Regions from separate parts of the uncultured Acetobacterium sp. genome, predicted to be linked through region 2. Evidence: riboswitches for the same ligand, from Rfam matches in the RefSeq annotation. Region 2 holds a riboswitch; the other holds the start of a gene.
What was found. Region 2 has a riboswitch for cobalamin ahead of QZ998_RS09665 (anaerobic ribonucleoside triphosphate reductase). Riboswitches for the same ligand answer to the same signal wherever they lie in the genome.
Positions count from the first base shown of each region.

Region 1: it holds a riboswitch for cobalamin, as region 2 does, so the genes downstream of both, QZ998_RS06885 (ABC transporter substrate-binding protein) here and QZ998_RS09665 (anaerobic ribonucleoside triphosphate reductase) in region 2, are expected to answer to the same signal.

Region 1 is NZ_CAKMJU010000034.1:32,738-44,560, forward strand. It holds gene mtnA (S-methyl-5-thioribose-1-phosphate isomerase) at 1-283, shown strand, start outside; gene QZ998_RS06855 (glycosyltransferase) at 342-1,091, shown strand; gene QZ998_RS06860 (DegT/DnrJ/EryC1/StrS family aminotransferase) at 1,127-2,239, shown strand; gene QZ998_RS06865 (FAD-dependent oxidoreductase) at 2,241-3,380, shown strand; gene QZ998_RS06870 (glycosyltransferase) at 3,373-4,341, shown strand; gene QZ998_RS06875 (hypothetical protein) at 4,489-5,229, opposite strand; gene QZ998_RS06880 (sugar phosphate isomerase/epimerase) at 5,395-6,189, shown strand; cobalamin riboswitch at 6,189-6,386, shown strand; gene QZ998_RS06885 (ABC transporter substrate-binding protein) at 6,491-7,447, shown strand; gene QZ998_RS06890 (iron chelate uptake ABC transporter family permease subunit) at 7,550-8,581, shown strand; gene QZ998_RS06895 (heme ABC transporter ATP-binding protein) at 8,583-9,860, shown strand; gene QZ998_RS06900 (cobyrinate a,c-diamide synthase) at 9,947-11,311, shown strand; gene QZ998_RS06905 (GHMP kinase) at 11,308-11,823, shown strand, end outside.
Region 2 is NZ_CAKMJU010000061.1:403-12,225, reverse strand. It holds gene QZ998_RS09700 (hypothetical protein) at 289-1,425, shown strand; gene QZ998_RS09695 (serine acetyltransferase) at 1,619-2,563, shown strand; gene QZ998_RS09690 (HD domain-containing phosphohydrolase) at 2,836-3,933, shown strand; gene QZ998_RS09685 (transporter substrate-binding domain-containing protein) at 3,933-6,884, shown strand; gene QZ998_RS09680 (flavodoxin domain-containing protein) at 6,895-7,386, opposite strand; gene QZ998_RS09675 (FMN-binding protein) at 7,552-7,938, opposite strand; gene QZ998_RS09670 (MarR family transcriptional regulator) at 7,953-8,417, opposite strand; cobalamin riboswitch at 8,714-8,862, shown strand; gene QZ998_RS09665 (anaerobic ribonucleoside triphosphate reductase) at 8,986-11,364, shown strand; gene nrdG (anaerobic ribonucleoside-triphosphate reductase activating protein) at 11,371-11,823, shown strand, end outside.

The DNA.
Region 1 (11,823 bases), on a different contig from region 2:
TTCGGTGTCGGTACTGGCCAAAGCCCATGGCATTCCGATGTATGTGGCGGCACCGACCTCGACCATTGATTTTGCCATGCAATCCGGGGATGAGATTGTCATTGAACAACGGGACTGCCGTGAGATCAGCCACATCGGTGGCATTCAGGTGGCGCCGGACGGGGTCGCCATGGAAAACCCGGCCTTTGACGTCACCCCCCACCAGAATGTCACCGCCATCATCACTGAAAAAGGGGTGGTTTATCCCCCCTATGATATTAATATTCCCAAGCTAAAAGAATAGCAAGATAATAGCAAAAGAATAGCAAAAATAAAGCAAAAATAAAGCTAAAGGATAAAGCATGAAAGTAAATATACTATTTCCCGTTCTCAATGAAGAGCGGCGACTGGAAAAAGGGATTTTAAAAACCCTGCTTTTCCTCAAAAAAAACAAGCTCTTTGATTATCAATTGACGATCATTGATAATGGGTCGACCGACGCCACCGCGGCGATCAGCCGACGGCTGTGCGAAAAGCATCCCGAGGTTCATTATCTAAAAACCCCTGAGCGGGGCGTCGGGGTCGCCCTGCGAACTGGCGCGGCGGACAATCGCTGTGAAGTGATTGGCTATATGGATATTGACCTTTCCACCAATATTGAGCATCTCAGACAGGTCAAGGATATTTTTGAAAACCTGCCCGATGTAAGAATTATCAAGGGCTCGCGGCTGATGAAAAATTCGACGGTGATGGGGCGCAAGCCGGCTAGAGAATTTACCTCCCGGGGACTCAATCGGCTCTTGCATGTGGTCTTTAAAAATCAGTTCACCGATGCTCTCTGCGGCTTTGATTTTTATCGAAAAGAGACCTTTGACGACTTGATTGCTGCTGCCAGCCAGGACAATGGCTGGTTTTATTGCGTTGAGCTGCTGCTGCGCGCCGAGCGTCAGGGCATCGCAGTCCACGATATTCCGGTGATCTGGGAAGATGATTATGATACTAAGGTAAAGGTTGTTAAAACTGTGGTATCCTATCTCAAGCAGATCAAATTTTTAAAGTCAGAATTTATTAAAGAAGATCGTCAAAAAAATAAATTGAAAAATTTGAATTAAGATCACCAGACAAATCCTGACAGCAAGGAGACAAGATGAAGGTACCAGCAAATAATTTACTACGGCATTTTGAAGAGCACCAGCAAGAATACGAAGATAAAGCATTAGAAATTCTAAGAAGCGGCAGCTATATTCTCGGGAATGAAGTAGACCGCTTTGAAAAAGATTTTGCCAGCTATATCGGCACCAATTACTGCGTCGGCCTGGGCAACTGTTTAGATGCCCTGTGGCTTTCTTTTCGTGTTTTGGGGATTGGCGCCGGCGACGAGGTGATCGTTCAGGCCAACACCTACATTGCCAGCGTGATGGGGATCACCATCAATGATGCCACCCCGGTTTTTGTCGAACCGGACGCTTTTCATGGTATCGATGCCGATAAAATCGAAGCGAAGATTACCAAAAAGACCAAGGCCATTCTGGTAGTCCACCTTTACGGCACCAGCTGCGAAATGGATAAGATCGTGGCGATTGCCAGAAAACACAATCTCCGGCTGGTCGAGGATTGCGCCCAAAGCCATGGCGCCACCTATCAGGGTCAGGTGACCGGTTCCTTTGGCGATATCGGCTGTTTCAGCTTTTATCCGTCCAAAAATCTCGGCGCATTTGGTGATGGCGGTGCCATTACTACCAACAGCCCAGAACTGGATCGGGCCTTTCGGATGTATCGCTTTTACGGTAGTGAAAAGCGCTATTACAATAAGGTCGTCGGCACCAATTCCCGCTTGGATGAGCTTCAGGCGGGGCTGCTTAATGTCAAGCTTGCTTATCTGGATGAGCTCAATGCTGACCGCAACCGGGTTTGCACCGCCTATCTTGACAAGATCAGCAATCCGGTGATCGCTTTGCCTAAACTGCGGGACCAGGCAACCACGGTCTGGCATCAGTTTGTCATCACCACCCCCTATCGGGATCAGCTTAAGGATTATCTGGAAGCTGCAGGCATCGGCAGCATCATTCATTATCCAATTCCCCCACATTTGTCAGAAGCCTATGCCTATCTGAAGATTGGCCGGGGTAGTCTGCCGATTACTGAAAAACTGGCGGATCAGGTTTTATCACTGCCCTTGTTTTATGGGATGACCGAAACCGAAATCGACACCGTTATTACCGCTATCAATACCTTTGTGCCACCGGCGCCGGAGCAATAAGATGACCGTAAACAAAACCCGTTGGGACAAAATCATTATCGGTGCCGGACTTTACGGACTCTATGCCGCCAAAAGCTGTGGTGACCGGGGTCAGCGGGTATTGGTGCTGGAATGGGAAGCGTCGCCTTTTCAGCGGGCTACCTATATCAATCAGGCGCGCGTCCATATGGGTTATCATTACCCGCGGTCCTATGCCACAGCGATTAAGTCGGCCCATTATTTTAACCGCTTCGTGAAGGATTATCAGTTTTGTATTCACAGTGAATTTGACCAGGTTTACGCCACCAGCGACAGCTTCAGCTGGACCAACCGCGACCAGTTTACCCAGTTTTGTCAGGCGGCAGAGATTCCCTGCGAAGAGCTTATTCCCCATAAGTATTTTAAAAAGGGGCTTTGTGATGGTGCCTATCTAACCCGTGAATATACCTATGATGCCGGCATTCTGGGACATTATTTTGTCGATCAGCTGGAAAAACGGAAAAATGTTGAAATTCGCTATGGGGTGCGGATTCAGCGGATTGAAAAAGGGGAAACGAGCTATGCCATTACCTTGGAAAATGGGAAGGTCGAAGAAACCGGCTTTCTCCTCAACGCCACCTACGGGTCAACCAATCAGATCCTTGATCTGGCTGGTTATGAGCCCTTTAAAATTAAGTATGAGCTTTGCGAAATCATTCTCTGCCAGCCGGAAAAAAAGCTGCTTGAGGTGGGGATCACGGTGATGGACGGGCCTTTTTTTTCGCTGATGCCCTTTGGAAAAAGCGGCTACCATTCGCTGACGTCGGTGACCTTTACTCCTCATCGGTCGTCTTTTGACAGCCTGCCCCAGTTTAACTGCCAGAAAAAAAGCGATGGTTATTGCAGCCCCAAACAACTGGGGAACTGCAATGATTGTCTCGCTAAACCGGCATCGGCCTGGCCCTATATGTCTAATATGGCCGAGAAATATCTAAAGGAAGATTACGGCTTTTCTTATGCGGGCTCGCTTTTTTCGATGAAGCCGATTTTAAAGGCTTCTGAAGTCGATGACTCCCGGCCGACGGTGGTCCGTAAGGCCAGTGAAAAACCGACCTTTGTTTCGGTGTTGTCGGGAAAAATAAATACCGTTTATGATTTGGATGAGGTGCTCAAAGATGACTAAAAAACAGGTCAATAAAGTGGACGTAGGGGATAAAGAAAAAAACTTTGTTTCAGCGGTGATCTATATCTATAATGATGAAGAGCGGATCAGGGATTTTCTGGGGAAGATTAATGCGGTTTTAAGTGCCAATTTTGACAACTATCAGATTATCTGCGTCAATGACGCTTCGGACGATAACAGTCTGGCGGTTATTCGCGAGATCGGCAAAAGCATTGCCGGGACGGTCATCAACGTCGTTAATATGAGTTTTTACCAGGGCGTTGAGCTGGCCATGAATGCCGGCATTGATCTGTCGATCGGCGATTTTGTTTTTGAATTTGACAATATGGTGATGGATTATGATGCTGAATTGATGATGGCGGTATATAATCACAGCCTGACTGGTTTTGATATCGTCAATGCCGCCCCGAAAAAATGTGGCCGCAAGACATCACGGCTTTTTTACACAGTCTTTAACCGTTATTCACACAGTCCCCATCAGCTGCGAACAGAAAACTTCCGGGTGTTGTCAAGACGGGCGATTAACCGGGTCCATTCGATGAGCAAGACGATCCCCTACCGCAAGGCGGTTTACGCCAACTGTGGATTAAAAATTGACACCATTGAGTACGACAATGATCTGTCCTGCACCAAGGCCTACGATGCCGAAACAAAAAATCAGCGAAAAGAAATGGCCGCTGATTCGCTGATTTTATTTACCAACGTGGCCTATAAGATGACCCTGTTGGCGGCAGTCTTTATGATGGTGGCGACCTTTGGCATCGGTATCTATACCCTGGTCAGCTATGTCTATGAAGATGTTGTTTCCGGCTATACCTCGATGATGCTGGTGATCGTCTTTGGCTTCTTCGGCGTCTTTGTGATTCTGGCGGTAATCATCAAATACTTATCAATGCTGATCGAACTGGTCTTCAGCAAACAAAAGTACACCATCGAGTCGGTCGAAACCATTAGCGAGTAGGAACTACCGTACCGACCAATTGTTAATCTGTTGTTTGCTGCGGGATCGGACAGGCTACCGCCTGTTCGCCCCGATGCAAACAACATGATGTAACAATTGTCGGTACTAGGTTATCACGGATAAAAAACAAAGGCTGCCTAGCCGATTTTACTTAATCTCGACTTCGGCGTGGGGATCGAAGGGGTTGGTGCGCAGCGAAAAGGAGTATAGAAAAGGGTAGGACTTTCGCAGATGGTTCATATAGATCAGCCATTCTAAGAGCAGCAGCTTCTGAACCCGCTCAATATCGACCATCAGGTGGGCGTGGTCTTTTTCAGGGAGCTGGTTAAGATCCTTGCGATTGGCCAATTCCTGCTCAGCATGAGCTAGCGACATAATCAGATCGGAAAAGGTTTCGTGTTCAATCAGGATCGGGTTTTCTAACAGGGTCAGAAAGAGTTCCCGTTTAGCGGTGAGAAAGCTACTGAGATTTAACAAACAGGGACCCTGAAAGTTTACAGAGGAGTCAATTTTCTTAATTTGTCTAATGGCATTTTTGTAATCCCGGCTATCCCATTGGGGATCGATTAATAAAACGGCTTGCAGGTCTTTTAAATGGGCATCTTCTTTACAGAAAAAGCCCATCAATTCGACCCCGGCCTCAGAAAAGAAGACACTGACGACCATGTTCACCTTCTTGAGCCGTTCAGCCTTATCTTTGTCACTAATGATCTTGTGAAAAATAATTGAAACCAGTAACACATCCACCGGTAAAAAAGCGATATCACCAAGCAGATAAATAAAGATATGGTGAGTGTCTTTGAATATCAAAAAGTGGATAAAGTAAAGGATCACCGACAGGGCGATAAAGCTCGATGCCATAAGCAGAGCCTTGTAGTTTTTTTTCATAGATTGTCTCCAGTGTTCAAATTTATAGGACTTTTGTTTAATTATAACGCAATTTTTAAAAGAAGACTAGCGAATAGTCCGATTAGCAGAGCAAAATTGCTTGATCGATTATGAAGGTGTTTTCTGGCCAATATTTTAAATGATCTAAGAGAAGGTAGGACACCGATGAAATTTAGTATGTTTTCCTGGTTTGGTTACTTTATGCCTTTTGAAGAGCGGATAAAAATTATTGCCGATGCCGGTTTTGATGAGGCGATGATTTCCTGGGAGGATGAGCTTGAGCCCTGGGCACTAAAGAAAGAAGCATTCCCGGAGCTGGTCAGAAAGAATGGTTTGGCGATTACCAATATGCATGCTCCATTTATCGGTTACAGTGATATCTGGACGGCCTCGCGCATGGAGATTTCGCCCAAGCTTAAGATGTTCAAGGATTATTTAAAAGATTGCCAGGCTTTTGAGATTCCGGCGATGGTGATGCATACCAATGATCTCGATGCATTTACGCCGGATTTGGATAAGGGTTTGGCTTTTTTCTCCGAGCTGGCCGATGCCGCCGAGAAGTACAACGTCGATTTGGCGGTCGAAAATGTCTCGCGCCAGCATCTGTTGGTTTATCTATTAGATCAGATTGATGCCCCGCGGTTTGGGATGTGCTATGACAGCTCCCACGATTTTCTGGAAGAACAGAATTGCGGCCGGATTTTAAAGGCATATAAGCATCGGATTAAGGCGCTACATCTTTCAGATAATGACTTTTTGCAAGATCGCCACTGGATTCCCGGCGAAGGCAGCATCCCGCTGGATGCGGTGATGGCTGAGATTCAGACGGTGCCAACCATCAAAACGATTTCTTATGAGGTGCTGGCTAATGCAGTCTGGCAGGAGAAAGATCCGCTCGATTTCGCTGTGGCGGTTAAGCAGAGTCTGGCAACCAAGGATCCAGAATCACGGCAAAAATAATCAATTGAAAAGTTGCCTATTCTGTGATACACTGCCACTAATATAATAGAAAATTGATGAGGAAAGGGGTGCAAAACCCCTGCAGCCCCCGCTACTGTAATTGCTAATAAGGTTTTTGTGCCACTGTCTTATGGATGGGAAGGGAGAACCAAGGATAGGCAAGAGTCAGGACACTCATAATCATTGATATTCTTCGGTGGGAAGAACAGGATTAAACCTTTTGTTTAGTATCCAGCCTCCACAGGAAGCTGGATTTATTTTTGCAAAAAATGCAAAAAAATAAAGAAAAAGAAGGAAGAAAATGAAAAAGAAGAAGCTCAGAAGGCTATCGGCTAGTTTAATTATTTTAGCCTTGATGGTATCCTTTACTGGATGTCAACAAAGCGGCACAACAACGGATGCTAAGGGAGTTGAGACGAAAAGTGGTTCGACCAGTTATCCGGTAACAGTAACAGATAATGCCGGCAACGCCGTGACCATTGATAAAGAACCACAAAAGATTGTCTCGTTATCACCGGCAACAACCGAAATTCTGTTTGCCCTGGATCAGGGTGATAAGGTGGTAGGACGGACAAAATATTGCAACTATCCCGAAGCTGCCTTAGCAGTCACCGATGTGGGCAGCTTTAACTCACCGACCCTTGAAAAAATCATTGAGTTGTCACCAGATCTGGTGGTTGCATCTGATTTTATTTCTGATGATATCAAACAACAGCTGGAGGCGACTGGCGCTAAAGTGATAACCTTTAATGCTGCCAATATTGACGGGATTCTAAGCAATATTGTTGATACTGGGGAAGTGACCAATGCCAATGATCAGGCCAAAGCGGTCGTCGAAAAAATGGCAGCTGAGCGAGAAGCCTTAAGTGAGAAAGCACAAACAGCCAAAACCCAGAAAGTAGTATTTTTTGATATCGGAAAGTTTTACTCGGCAGGTCCCGGTTCCACCCTTGATTCCATGCTGACCGATCTAAATGCAGTGAATATTGCTGCCGATAAAACCGACCAATGGCCACAGCTCAGCACTGAAGAAATCATTGCTGACAACCCCGATGTTTATATTTCACTGTACACCACACCAGAGGAAATCAAGGCGACCCCAGGCTTTGACAAAATCAATGCGATTATCAATGATCAAGTAATCTATTTCGAATTTCTCACTTTGGAAAGTGATATGATCCAGCGGCCAGGGCCACGTATTATTGAAGGAATGGCCTTGATTGCCGAAAGTATTTATCCGGAAATTTTCACTAAATAAGAGTAAGTAAGTCTTTCTAATGGGGTGAATGCTGTTCGCCCCCTAGTTTTCTCTAGGAGAGACCCAGGGGGCGAACAGAAAAAAGGATCAATTGGAGAAATCATGAAAAACAGAGTCAAGAAATATAGTATTATCATATCCATTGCTATTTGTATCATCATTATTTATGTCTGTACTTTGTTGGGAGTGGCGTCGATTTCTTTTTGGGATGCTAATAAAATCCTGCTGAATCAGATTTTTCGGATCGATTTGGGGATGGAAAATATTAGCGCGGGAGCCATTGCCATTATTTGGAATGTGCGATTGCCGCGGATTATTCTGGCCTTTATTACCGGTGGGGTGCTGGCCATCTGTGGCGCCGCCTACCAGGGAATCTTTAAAAATCCCATGGCTGATCCTTATATTTTAGGGGTATCATCGGGGGCGGCTCTGGGAGCGACGATTGGCATTGTGATGAATTTTTCCAGCAGTTTATTTGGGATGAACGGCACCGCTATTTTAGCTTTTGTCGGATCATTTGCATCGATTTTAGTGGTTTATAATATCTCCCGAGTCGGTCGCAAGGTTCCGGTGGCGACACTGCTACTTAGCGGCATTGCCATCGGGCAAACCATTAGTGCGATCATGTATTTGCTGATGATTTTTAATCAGGAAGAAATGACCCGGATTATGTTCTGGATCATGGGCAGTTTAAACGGTAAGGGCTGGGGTCAGGTTTTAACGGTGCTACCTTATGTTATTATCGGATGTATCGTTATGCTGACCTCAGTTCGAGAATTGGATATCATGCTGTTGGGCGAGGAAACCGCGACTCAGTTGGGGGTGGATACCGAGCGTTTAAAAAAGAAAATTTTAATTACCTCATCGCTGCTGACCGCAGCAGTGGTCTCGGTTACCGGGATCATCGGGTTTGTGGGATTGGTAATACCCCATATTGTCCGCCTGGTAACTGGTCCTAAACATCGGGTTTTGATTCCTTTTTCGCTACTCTTTGGTGGAGCGTTTTTAATTCTGTGTGATACGCTGGCCCGAACGGTGGCTGGTCAGGAAATTCCCGTCGGGATTATTACCGCCGCCTTCGGCGGACCCTTTTTTGTCTATCTCTTGAGAAAACGAAAGCAGGGGGGTGTCTAAGATGAAGCGGTTAATGCCAAGAATCATGCTCGATTTTAAGGATCTGGTATCCGGTTATGGTGAAAAAGATATCTTACAAGGGTTTAACGCGACCATCTGTCAGGGTGAGTTTGTCGGATTGATCGGTCCCAACGGCACCGGGAAGTCAACCCTGTTAAAATGTTTGTCGGGACTGTTACCAGTTAAATCCGGGGTGATTACTCTGGAAGAAAAGGACAATACCAGCTATAGCCAGCGGCAGCGGGCTCAAATGATTGCGGTGGTGCCGCAGTCCTTTGATATCGACTATGATTTCACCGTTGAGGACATCGTCTTGATGGGACGCAACCCCTATCTGAGTTATCGCACCAAGGAAAGTCAGCATGATTATACGATTGTCGCCGAGGCGATGCGGGCGACCAAGACCCTCCCGTTTAGAAAGCGGCTTTATAATAATCTCAGCGGCGGCGAAAAACAGCGGGTGATTATTGCCCGGGCGATTGCCCAGGAACCCGATATCATTTTGTTGGATGAACCGACATCGGCGCTGGATATCCACCACCAGATTGAAGTGATGGAGTTAATTCGCAATCTGAATGTAAAAAAATCGATGACGGTGGTGGCTGTCCTTCATGATATTAATCTGGCGGCGCGATACTGCAACCGGCTTATTTTAATGAAGGATGGCAGGGTGGTTGTCGACGGTACCCCCAAAGAAGTGATCACTGAAAAAAATCTTAAAAAAGTCTATGAGATGAAAATGTTTATTCAGGAGAATAAACTGTTTGGAAAACCGGAGATTATTCCACTCCGGGTGATTAAAGAATCAGAAGACTACCGCAGTTTGCGGATTCATGTCATCTGCGGCGGCAACAAGGCGTCCCAGGTACTAGAAGAACTGGAGGCCATGGGTCATCAGGTCACTGCCGGGGTGGTCAACCAGGGCAGTGATGACTGGACCATCTGTGATGTGCTGGCGATTCCGATGATTGAAGAAAGTCCTTTTACCGCCATCAGTCGGGAAAAACAGGAAGAAAACCTGGCGGTGATGGCAAAAAGTGACCTGATTCTAATTTCGGATCTGCCTTTTGGCCACGGCAATATCAATAACCTGATCGGTTTGGAAAAGCTTACGGGTGAGCTTTATTTTCACCGCAATTGTCTAAACAATGACTTTACCGAAGGCCAGCTGAAAAAGCGGCTTGAAGCGATTAAAAAGGAAAAGACGATCAACGAAATTAATGATCATCAGGAATTTATAAAAATGGTTAAAGCATTAACCTTGATTGAAGAAAAATAGTTTCGTAATGGTCTATCTGCTGGCAGCGGCCGTCTTTTTGCGAAATTTAGAATAGTGATAGCAGTCATTAAGAAGGAGACGAAATTATGAATTACTTTATGCTGGCCGGAGCCAGCAGCAACGTCGGAAAGACCACTGTCACCATGGGCATCATGGCGGCATTTAAAAAACGGGGACTGCGGGTAAAACCCTTTAAAACCGGACCAGACTACATTGACCCGATGTTTCATCGCTTTGTCACTGGTCAACCGTCGATTAATCTGGATACCTGGATGTTAAATGAGGAAACGGTCCGGGGTCTCTTTTTTAGACGGCTGGATGAAAATGATCTGGGGATTGCCGAAGGGGTTATGGGTCTCTATGATGGCCATAGCCTGGAATCGGACGTCGGTAGCAGTGCCTATCTGGCCAAAAGCATCGGTGCTCCGGTGATTTTGATCATCGATGGTCGAGGAATGGCCAAAAGTGCCGCAGCGCTGGTTAAAGGTTATGTCGATTTTGATCCCGATGCCAATATTGTCGGGGTGATTATTAATCGGATTTCGTCAGAATCCCATTATCTCTTGTTAAAAGAAATGATTGAAGCCTATAATGATGTGACCTGTCTGGGTTACTTTCCTAATAATCCCGACATTGTGATGGACAGCCGTCATCTGGGATTGGTACCGGTCGAAGAGATTGCTGATTTTCGGGAAAAGGTTGATAAGGCCGGCGAGATGGCCGAAGCCTATATTGATCTGGATAAATTATTGGAAATTAGCAAGCATGACCAAGCGGTGAGTCCCTTTGTCGATCCCTTCTTAGCTGATGCGGATAAATATCAGGGCCTGCGGATCGGCGTTCCTAAAGATCGGGCCTTTAATTTTTACTATGAAGACAATTTTAAAGCGCTGGCAAACGCTGGGGTGGAAGTGGTCGAATTTAGTCCCTTAAATGATGCCAGTCTGCCGGCGCATCTCGATGGTTTATATATCGGCGGCGGCTTTCCGGAAATATTCGGTGCTGAGCTGGCCGCCAACACGACGATGATCGCCGATATCAAAAACAAACTCGAAGCTGGGCTGCCCTGTTATGCCGAGTGTGGCGGGCTGATGTATCTGACCAACTCGATGACCCTAAACAGTGGCGAAAGCAATCCCGGCGTAGGCTTTTTGGCTGCCGATTCGACAATGACCAAACGGCTGCAGCGGTTTGGCTATGTCAATATTGCCGCTTATCTTGGCGGAAAGACCATTGAAGTGCGCGGGCATGAGTTTCATCACAGTCTGGTTTCTAGCGAAGAAGCCTTGCCGACGGCTTATGTGATCACTAAAAAAGGAAAAACCTGGACCTGCGGCTACCGCCAGAAGAATGTCCTGGCCGGCTATCCACATATTCATTTTTACAGCAACCCGATGTTTTTAAGCAGCCTTTTAAATGCCGTCCTGGACCATAAGGCGGGGCAGGCATGAGGCGGGTTAAGGTTGAAACACCGGGCACCTGCGGTGAATATATTCAGGGCTGGTATGATGGCAATCCCTGCCTGGTATCCAGCCCGATTGACCGCTATTCGCGGATTATCATTGAAGAAGGTCCGGGCAATCTGGGGCTGTTAAAACCCAAAACCCAAAAACTGGTGGCAGAAGTTTTTCGGCGCTATGCGATTCCAACACAAGAAAAAAAGCATCTGCATGTTACCATGGACAGTGACATTCCCCTGGAAAAGGGGATGGCCAGTAGCACCGCCGACATTGCCGGAATGGCCGCCGGGCTTTCTGCTTATTTTGGCCTGGATCTGAAACAAAAGGAAATTGGTTGGCTTTGCACCGTCATTGAACCGTCAGATAATTTGATGTTTGAGAGCTTGAACCTTTTTAATCACCTCAGCGGCTCGGTACTAAAGGAATTTGATGGCACCGTGGCAGCGGATATCATCGTTATTGATTTTCACGGCGGCATTGACACGATGACCTTTAATGAAAGT
Region 2 (11,823 bases):
TTTATAAAAATAAAACATAAAAAATATTAAACTAAAATATTTGAAATATTAAATTAAAATAAACTTGCCAATTTCGCACCTTTCCGGTCAGAAAAATCTTTTCGGTCAGGATAATAGCAATAATATAACGTTTTCAGGGTATTAAGGCAATCTTAGCATTGTTTGAAGAATTTGTCAAAGGCGGGTTAGGGTATTATTTTGCAAATTGGAGCGGTAGAAAACCGTTATGATGTGATTATCCAAATAAAACGGGTAAATACTCCATATAACAGAGAGGAGGATTTATAGATGAACTATCAAATCATTAAAGAATTTCCCCATCCGATGATGGAAAAAGGAAAGAGGCCGGTTATCTCCATCTATGTTGAAACCAACATCAAGAAACCGGATCGTCTGGAAAATCCCATCCGTTTTAAGAATCTCGTCAAAGAAGTACAGGCTTCTTTAAAGGACAAGGAATTCAAAAGATTCAAAGATCTGTTCCTGCTTTTTAAAGAAATGGAGGAGGATGCTTTGTTCTGGGAAGGTGCCACTGAAAGTCTGGCGATTCTGGGGGACGAAGAAGAGTGCATTGTCTATAAGCTGCCGGTGAGTGTAAAGAGCCTGGCGATTGTATCGGATAGCTATTATATAAAACCAATATTAAGGAGCTTTCAGTCCTACGGCCATTATCACGTATTGGGACTCAATCGCGATAATTTTATCCTTTATGAAGCGAGTTGCGATGGCATCCATAAAATACCGGTTGATCAACAAGATTCCACCATGGAAGGGGTTCTCGGAACCGAAAAAACCGCGCCTCATCTTTCGGTCGCCAGTATTGGCGGGGATCAGACCATGTATCATGGCCATGGGGGTGCTAAAGACGAGCGGAAGGTTGACCAGGAAAAGTTTTTCCGTCATGTCGATGCCTTTATTTTAGAACAGTATTCTCATCCATACAAGATACCGCTGATCCTGATGGGCTTAGATGAACATCAGGGTGAATTCAGAAAGCTATCAAAAAACAATTACCTGATTGATGAAGGCATAAAAATTGATGGCGAGTCTCTCGATAAAAAAAGTTTTTATGAAAAAATACAGGGCGTGATGAAGGAGCTATTTAAAAAGGAACTAAAAGTGCGGATAGACTTTTTTGCTGAAGCTCATGCCAAAGACCTGGGTTCCGATGATCTGGTTCAAATCGGCAGAGCCATTGCCGAGGGCAGAGTCGCCACCTTGTATCTGGAAGAAAACACGGTGCATCCGGGACTTTTTGATCCCAATCAAGGAACCATCATCCAGGGCGAAATTGAGAACCCCAGAGTCGGGGATGTTTATGATGACATGGCCGAGGTGGTTCTGAGCCGCGGTGGAGAGGTGCTGATTTTAGAAAAAGATGAGATGCCAACCCAAAGCGATCTTGCGGCCTTGTACCGCTACTGAGTGACCAGTTGGTTTAAAGAATAAAACGAAGGATTAACCCCTAGCATTTAAAGGGGTTAATCCTTGTTATTTTTAAGGATTCATATCGATTTTGTAGTATAATAAAATAAAATCTTGTTAGACGTTGAATTTCGAGGATTCAGAGGATTCAGCAGGGTAAAGACAAAAATACGTAAAAATGGAAGGGAATATCATGAGCAACGAATATAAAATAAAAATAGGTGCATTGGTCGACAACATTTCAGAGAGTTATAAAAAGGAGTGTTATATTGCACCCCATGATTTGGGTTTTTTACCCAATCGAAGCGTTATTATTGATACAACCAAAGCATTGCGACAGCTTATTTTCCCCAGTTATTTTGGCAGAACGAATTTTCGCAGAGAAATTCAGGATTACCATATTGGGGATCTGTTAGTCTGTATCATCGAAAGTCTGACCACGCAGTTTACCCTGGCGCTAAAACATCAGGCCAGCAAATCCGAAGATTTGAGTGAAGAACATTATCGCCTGGAAGCGGAGCGAATCTGCTACGAATTTATGAGCAAAATTCCCCAGATCCGCGAGTTTCTGGCAACCGATGTGATTGCCGCCTTTGACGGAGACCCCGCTGCCAAAAGCAAAGATGAGATTATCTTTTGCTATCCGGGGGTTTTTGCGATCAGCATTCACCGCCTGGCGCATGAACTTTACAAACTCTCGGTGCCGTTGATCCCGCGAATCATGAGTGAATATGCCCATAACATTACTGGCATCGACATTCATCCCGGTGCGACCATTGGTAAGTATTTTTTCATCGATCATGGTACTGGCGTCGTAATTGGTGAAACCGCTATTATTGGCGAGCATGTAAAAATCTATCAGGGCGTTACTTTGGGGGCTCTGTCTACCCGGGGTGGCCAGAAACTCAGAGGGGTACGACGACATCCGAGTTTACAAGACGAGGTAACCGTTTACTCAGGAGCCTCTATCTTAGGGGGCGAGACGGTTGTTGGAAAAGGGGTTGTCATTGGCAGTAATGTGTTTATTACAAAATCGGTACCAGAAGGAACAAAAGTTAGCATCAAAACACCAGAGCTTCATTTTTCGGGTCATGAAATAAAAGAGATGACCATCGAAGCCTTTGATTGGGTTATCTGATTACAGTTGTTACAGTGAGCAAAGGGATGCCTTTTTAAGGGGGTTTTTATCCCCCGGTACCTTAACCGTGTTTAAATAAGCGTTTAAAAGTTTCAAAATCCAAGTTGGATTTTGAAACTTTTTTTGAATAGTCGTTTAAGGGTCAGGCAAAGGGGTAATCAAAACATATTAGTTTGAACTGAATTTAGAAAAAATGCAAAAAAACAAGTCTCGCTGTGAAAGTGCATTACAAATTGGTTTGCGAGGAATCATTTAAAAGCTTGGGGGGAACAATGAGCACAAAGATATTGATTGTGGATGATTCAACCACGGATCGGTTGATTATCAGCACGATGTTAGCGGATTATCATACGCTAACAGCCTGTGATGGACTAGAAGCCATGGCATTGCTTGAAAAAAACCCAGATATCGATCTGGTGATTCTTGATTTAAACATGCCCAGAATGAATGGCTTTGAGGTACTAGAAGCCATGCAGAAGGACCCCGAACTTAGAAAGATCCGCACCATTATACTAACTAATTATGACGAAATTGATAATGAGGTCAAAGGGCTGGAATTAGGAGCGGTTGATTATATTAGAAAACCACTCAACATTCAATCGCTCTTGATTCGGATTAATATTCATATCAAATTAAAACGGATTCAAAAAATGATCGAGCAAGATAATCAGCGCCTCGATGCGATGGTTTTAAAGAAGACCAGAGAAGTCGCAGCCACTCGGGATATTACTATCCAGGCGCTGGTTGGACTACTAGAAGTCCGCAATGTTGAATCTTCCAGACATACCATAAGAACCCGATTGATTATGAAAATTCTTTGTGACCATTTAAGAACGAAAGATAAATACAAAGAGATCCTCAGCGAAGCCTATGTTAAGGAACTCGTTACCACCACGCCGCTGCATGATATCGGCAAGGTGGGTATTCCCGACAATATTTTATTAAAACCGGGTAGACTGACCGAGGACGAATTTACGATCATGAAAAAACATGTGATTTATGGGGTTAATGCCCTGCAAAACGAAATATACAGCGAAGAGGATGTGCCCAACTTTATCAAAACAGCGATGGAAATTGTTGGTGGGCATCACGAAAAATATAATGGAACCGGTTATCCAAACGGGTTATCGGGGGAAGCTATTCCGCTGCCAGGGCGTCTGATGGCCATTATTGATGTCTACGATGCCCTGACCAGTAAACGCATCTATAAACCGGCCTACGATTTTGACTACAGCATTGATCTGATTATGAGCGAAAGTGGCAAGCATTTTGATCCGGATATCGTGGCGGGATTTTTGGAAATCAAAGAACAGGTAGCCGAGATTTCCCGTAAATTTATGCAGGAGACCCATGAAGCGGAGGCATTGTGATGAAAAGACTGGGCAGTTTAATCATTTTATTTATCGTGATTATTAGTGTCCCTTCTTTTTGTTATGCCCGCGATGATCGCATTGACTGGACAGCAGAAGAACTGGCCTTTATGGAGGCGCATCCGGTGATCCGCCTGGGGGTTGATCCGAAGTTTGTGCCCTTTGAATTTTTTGATGACAATGGCACTTACCAGGGTATTACCTCCGACTATCTGGAAATTATCAGCGAAAAAACGGGATTAGAGATGGAAGTGATAAAAGGCTTGACCTGGAACGAAGCTTATCAAAAAGCGCTTCATGGCGAGGTCGACATGCTGCCGGCAATATCTAAAACCCCGGCGCGAGAACAGTTTTTTTTATTTTCAGAACCTTACTATTATTTTAAACGGGTTATTGTTGTTCGGGATTCCACCCCGAATATCAGCAGTATTGAAGATCTATACCGGCAGACGGTGGCGGTTCAAAAGAACAGTTCCCATCACAGTTATCTGGCCGAATACCCGCAGATTAACTTGAGCCTGTATGACTCCGTCGAAGCGGCCTTAACTGCTGTTGCCAATGGCACAGAGGTAGCTTTTATTGGGAATCTGGCGACTACCAACTATCTGATCCGTTCAACCGGACTAACCAATTTGAAATATGTCGCCTTTGAAGCCGAGCAACAGCAGGGTTTATATTTTGCAGTCCGCAATGACTGGTCGGTGCTGCGAGACATCATCAACAAAACCCTGGCAACCATTACCCCGGACGAACGGATTGCCATCAACAACAAGTGGGTTGGGATAGAGATAGAACCCGATTACGGCCCCATTTATCAGGTGGTCATGCTGGTCAGTGGGGTGGTTATGCTAGTCTGGTTGGTATCAATTTACTGGATTTTGCGACTGCGACGAGAAATCGAAAAGCGAAAAAAAATCCAAAGTGATTTAGAGCAGGCCAAGCAGGAAGCCGAGGCCGCCAATACGATCAAATCCAGTTTCTTGGCACGGATGTCCCATGAAATCAGAACCCCCCTAAATGCCATTACCGGGATGGCTTATCTGGTTAAGAAAACTCAGGTGACGCTGACCCAGAAGATGTACCTGGATCGCATTAGCCAATCGGCCAATACGATGCTCAGTATTATAAATGACATTCTTGATTTTTCAAAAATTGAAGCCGGAAAGATCGAACTCGAGCGCGCTCCGTTTAATCTGGATCTGGTGATTCAGGATGTGATTAATATTGTTTCTTATAAAATTGAAGAACAGCGGCTAGGCTTTAAATTAAGCAAGGATCCGAAAATACCAAACTGTTATTTTGGTGATGCCAAGCGGATTGAACAGATTTTGCTGAATCTGATTAACAATGCCACCAAATTTACAAATGCTGGGGAAGTCGCGGTTGATGTTCGGCTGGTGGCCAGGGAATCGAGTTTTTATCATTTGGCCTTTACGGTTAGAGACACTGGGATTGGCATGTCTGAGGAGCAGATAAAAAATCTTTTTGAACCCTTTTCCCAGGGTGACGCCAGTATTAATCGCCGTTTTGGCGGTACCGGGTTGGGGCTTTCGATCGTCAAAAGCTTGGTAGAAGTGATGAATGGCGAAATTGAGGTTTACAGCACCGCGGGCGAAGGCTCAACCTTTATCGTCAAATTATCGCTTGAGGAAGATCAGCAAAAGGAACAGGAATATCAGCAGCAGGTTTCTTCGCTGTATTTTAACGACATCAAGACACTAGTACTGGAAAAGACCGGTTCAAACATGAATATTATAGACAGCTATTTAGGTGCCTTTGGAATGCATTGCGAACTAACCACTTCTGCGGCCAGTGCCATCAACATGTTAGAATTGGAAAATGGAAAGTTTTCAGAGCCCTTTGATCTGCTGATTATGGATTATGATACCCCTGCCGGTGGCGGGTTTAAGTTTGTGGAAATGATTCAGGACAACAAGAAAATTTTAAAAAAGCCCAAGGTCATTATGCTGTTGCCGATGATGCGGGAAGACTTGTTTGACAAACTCGATAGCCAGGGGGTTGACATCGGTATTGGAAAACCGATTATTCCATCGGTTTTATATAACGGCATTCTGGAGATTTTCAGAACCAAAGCCATCGTTGCCAATCAGGAGTTTAAACAGGAAGCGATCGATGCGGATATTTTTGAAAAGAATTATGGCATCCTGGTAGTAGAAGACAACAAAACCAATCAGCTCATTGCAAAATCGTTACTGGAGCCAGCAGGATTCCGGGTTTGGCTGGGTAATGACGGACAAGAGGGGGTTGACCTGTTTAGGCTACATTGCACCGAGATAGATTTAATTCTAATGGATTTGCACATGCCAGTACTTAACGGTTATGAAGCCGCCGAGCAAATCAGGAAACTTTCGCGTGATGTCCCAATTGTCGCGATGACGGCTGATGTGATTGAGGGGGTTAAGGAAAAATGTGAATCTTATGGTATTTATCACTATATTAGTAAACCCTTCAATCCCGAACAATTTGTCGAAAACATTAGTAAAATTGTGAGTGCAGAAACAAAGAACAAGGCAAAGAACAATACAAAGAGCGAGACAAGCAGCGAAAAAGAAGCAGACAGCCAGAGGCGTGATCAAAACAGCAGAGAAGTAGGGGATAATGTGATCGTACTTGATCGCGAAGAAGGCCTAAAGTATATGGGAAATAATCAGTCGCTTTATGAAAGTGTCTTAAAAGCTTATCTCGGTGAAAATCAGGAAGTGATTGAAAATTTGGAACTAGCTATCAAAGCCAGACACTATCAGGAGGCCGCCCAAGTGATACATAAGGTTAAAAGCAGTTCTGGAAGCATTGGCGCCAAACAAGTGTTCGAAATTGCTAAAGACTTCCAGAAAGCGCTCGAAAACGGGGTTGAAGAAGAAATTGTCAATTACCAGCCTAAATTTATAGCGGCGATGAGGCAACTACTGGATACGATCAATAAGATTTAGGAAAATGATGTTAGGAGTGATTGTTAATCGTATTGGCCATTCGGATGATGTGCTCAGGTAAGGGTCGCATTGCGGGAGTGTCATCTTTTTGGGCAGATTTTTCCACCATATTTGAGACGAACTTATGAAAAAACTTCATTTTATCCGGGCGCATCTCGCCGCCAAAATTTTCAAGACAAAGGGCTTTTTCAAGCAGCGTTTCAGGAAAAGAATTTTTGAAATAGTCTTCGATTGTTTCAGGAGAACCGCAGCTGATGAAGAAGCCCAGATTTTTGTTTTGCAGTTCGTCTAAATGTGCAAGGCAGTATTTTTTTATCTTCTTGTTAATTTGTCCGATATAAATAGAGCCGCCGACCAAGACCGTATCATAGTCATTCAAGGCAGGGATTTTATCGGAATTGATATTGACTAAGCGGGTTTCGCCGTGTAAATTCTTTTTTAATTCTGCGGCGCAGTCCGCGGTAAAGCCATAGTTGCTGGCATAAAGTATCATGGTTTTCATGGGAATTTCCTTTCTTTTTAAAGAATGGTTGAGGTGACGAAACTCAAATCAAGCCATTTAGCATACAATATATTGATTTTTGAATGACCTTCCATTCGACATATTGTCTGTAAATTTGGTCAAAATCACTTTTGACACCCTAACCAAGAATTTTAGAATTAAGACTTATTGGTTCAAGGCATTTTCGATGGCTTTGAGATAGGCCTTGCTGGTCACAGTGGCACCGCTAACGGTATCGACAGTAGTATTTTGGTTTTCGATGACACGGCTAATAATCGTGCTGGTCATTTCCGGGGATTCCATGGTAACGGTTTTGACCACATCAATGCTGGCAATCTGATGATCGGCCACGCTGACGGCAACCTCATTGGTCCAACGCCCGGATTCATAAACGCCGGCATAGGTGCCGTCTTCAATTTTTTGTAGATCGACCGGGTTGACTGCCAGGTTTTCACCGGACTCCAGGCCGCTGGTCATATAAAATAATCCACCAGCCCCCACCAGTACCAATACGCCGACAATACTGAGAATAATAGTGATCGCTTTTTTCACGTGTTTTCCTCCTGCTATTTTAATTTTTGATCCATCTTTTCAAGGTTAATGAGTAGCTTCTTAAGTGTTGACCGGGTCATTGCCAGCTCCTCAGCTGAGATGCCATTAAATAATTTATCAGTGAAGATTACTGATTTCTCGAGAATTTCTCGACCAAAAGCATCAACGGCTTGGGTTAGTTTGATCCGGGTAATGCGGGCATCCTGGGGATCTTTTTCCATTACAACGAAGCCCTTTTGTTCCAGCTTGAGCGCCACCTGCTTGACATTCTGATGGGAGCTCCCCATTGCTTTAGCCACTTCCTTGATGGTCGGGTCGTGATCAAAGTTATTAGCAACCACAACGGTGAGCAGCCATTGCTTGGTTGTTAAGTTGTGCGCTTTTAGTTCTCGCTCGAGCATCGTATCCATCTGATTGGCAACGATTTGAACACTGCCAAAGATAAATTTTTGATCAGGCATTGAATCAATTTTGTCCATACTACCTCCAGGCTTCTATTAAGGTAATGCATTACCTTAATAGATAATACGTTACCTTTCATTTTCTGTCAAGACATATCTGCAAAAATGATCTGTTTCTGAAAAAAGTTAAGGTGAGCTCGATTTAAAAGGGTTTTTTAGAAAATTTGGCAGAAGTTAGTTTTAAAGTTTATGTTATCCGCGTCAGGCATTTATAGCAGTGATATTTGAGCGAGGATGGATGACTAAAATAGTGAATGTCGTTTGCAGGATGAATCGGTTTGACACTATATCTTGTATATGATAAAATACACACAACAAAATAAGAGAGTAATGGTGCTGTGCCAACAGGCGCAGTTTAAGGGGAAGCAGGTGCAAATCCGGCACGGTCCCGCCACTGTAAGGGGGAGATTCTTTTAAAAACTAACCCGAAGTCAGTTTACCTGCCATTACTAGATACACCAGACTCTACGCGTGATAGAGGGTGTTTGAGTGAGCAAATTCATTAGGCCTCTTGACACGCTGTCGAGGGGTTTCTTAATGCCCAAAAATCACAAAACCATTAGCAGGAAAGAAGGAAACAGTTAGCATGATTACAAAAATCAAAAAAAGAGACGGACGAGAAGCACCCTTTAATATTGAAAAAATTGCCAATGCCATTTTTAAGGCGGCCAGTGAAATCGGCGGACAGAATTACCATATTGCCATGGATCTGGCTGAACAAGTGACCATCTATATTGAAGAGGAAATGAAGACTAAGGCTCCAACAGTCGAAGAAATTCAAGATGCGGTTGAAAAAATCCTGATCGAAACCGGACACGCCAGAACTGCCAAGGCCTATATTCTCTACCGGGCTGAACGGACTCGAATCCGCGAAATGGATAATCGGCTGATGCGAATCTACGAAGACCTGACCTTCAAGGATGCTAAGGATAATGATGTCAAACGAGAAAATGCCAATATTGACGGGGACACCGCCATGGGCACGATGCTAAAGTACGGATCGGAGGGTGCCAAGCAATTTTACGAAATGTTTGTCTTGAATCCAGAACATTTGGCATCTCATAAAGCCGGCGAAATCCATATCCATGATCTGGACTTTTTAACCCTGACGACGACCTGCACCCAGATCGACTTAGAAAAGCTCTTTAAAAATGGTTTTTCCACCGGTCATGGACACCTGCGCGAACCCAATGATATTCAAAGTTATTCGGCGCTGGCCTGCATTGCCATCCAGTCTAACCAAAATGATCAGCATGGTGGACAGAGCATTCCCAATTTTGACTATGCCATGGTTCCCGGCGTCAAAAAAACCTATGCCCGGCTTTATCGGGAAAATCTGGCCAAGGCCTTAACGCTTTTGACGGATACCAAAAATGCTTTAGCCAAGGTCAAAGCTATTGGTCAGGACATCGAAAAGAAACAGGATTTAAGACCGGTCTTAAACCAACCGACAAGCTATTTGGCAGCAGAAGCCCGGAGCCTGGCTCAATGGGTGTCTGATGCCAATATCATCAAGCGGATACAAGGCTTTGCGATCGAAAACGCCGAAAAAGAAATCGATCGTTGTGTATACCAATCGATGGAAGCCTTTGTCCATAATCTCAACACCATGCATAGCCGAGCCGGTGCTCAAATCCCCTTTAGTTCAATTAACTATGGTATGGATATGTCGACCGAAGGACGATTAGTGATCAAAAACCTGTTGCTGGCCACCGAGGCTGGTCTGGGTAATGGTGAAACTCCGATTTTTCCGATTCATATTTTTAAGGTCAAGGAAGGGGTCAACTACAATCCCTGGGACCCCAATTATGATTTGTTCAAACTGGCCTGCCGGGTTAGTGCCAAGCGATTGTTTCCAAATTTTTCCTTTATGGATGCCCCCTTCAATTTAAAGTATTACAAAGAAGGTCAACCTGAAACCGAAATCGCCTATATGGGCTGCCGCACCCGGGTGATCGGAAATGTCCATGATCGCAATCGAGAAATCACCTATGGCCGCGGCAACTTAAGCTTTACCACCATTAATCTGCCCCGGATTGCCTTAAATAGCCAAGGTGACAAAGCACAGTTTTTTACTGAGCTGGATAAAAGAATTGATCTGGTCATTGACCAGCTACTGGAACGATTTGAAATTCAGGCCCATAAAAAGGTCAAAAATTTTCCCTTTTTAATGGGACAGGGAGTCTGGATTGACTCCGATGATCTGACCGAAGAGATGGAAATCCGTCAAGTACTCAAACACGGAACCCTCAGCATGGGCTTTATTGGACTGGCGGAATGCCTTGTTGTGTTAACCGGAAAGCATCATGGACAAGGGCAAGAAGTCCAGCAGCTGGGGCTGGAAATTGTTGGCCACATGCGAAAACGGATGGATGAAACCAGCCAGCACTATCAGATGAATTTTACCCTGCTGGGCACGCCGGCTGAAGGCACCGCAGGACGGTTTGTCAAGCTGGATAAAGCTTTTTTTGGCGAAATCCCCGGGGTAACCGACCGCGAATATTACACCAACTCCTTTCATCTCCCGGTTTACTACCCAACCAGTGCCTATCAAAAAATTAATTCAGAAGCGCCTTATCATGAACTTACCAATGCCGGTCACATTACCTATGTCGAGATGGATGGCGACCCAATGGATAATCTTGAGGCCTTTGAAAAAGTGGTTCGGGCGATGAAGGAAGCCGGGATTGGCTATGGCTCGATTAATCATCCGGTCGATCGCGATCCGGTTTGTGGCTACACTGGCATCATTGGCGATGAATGCCCCAATTGCGGGCGATCTGAGGATCAGATCCACTTTGAACGGATCCGCCGGATCACCGGTTATCTGGTGGGAACCCTGGATCGTTTCAATGATGCTAAAAAAGCCGAAGTGAGCGATCGGATTAAGCATTTTAATGCCGCGGGACAAATTGGTGGGATTGGTAGGCTTGGCAATGAAGCGGCAATGGAGCAATTGCAATGACTAAAAATGAATAGAAAAGTAAGAATCGCCGGAGTGGTCAAAGAATCGATTGTCGATGGACCAGGCATTCGCTTTGTCGTTTTTGCCCAGGGCTGCCACCATCATTGCGACGGCTGCCATAACCCGGCCACCCATGACTTTAAGAGCGGTAACCTGGTCGATGTCGAGGCCATTATCGACGAAATGAAAAAGAACCCGCTGCTTGACGGCATTACCCTAAGCGGTGGAGAACCCTTTGAGCAGGCAGAGGGCTTTTGTGAACTGGCCAGGCGATCAAAAGAGCTGGGTTATCATGTGATGACCTACACCGGCTACACCTATGAAAGCCTGCTCGAGAAAAAAGATGCCAGGCGGCTCGGTTTGCTGGAAAATACCGATCTGCTGGTCGATGGAAAGTTTGAAGTCGAAAACAAGAGCCTGATGCTGAAATTCAGAGGCTCGAAGAATCAGCGGATTATT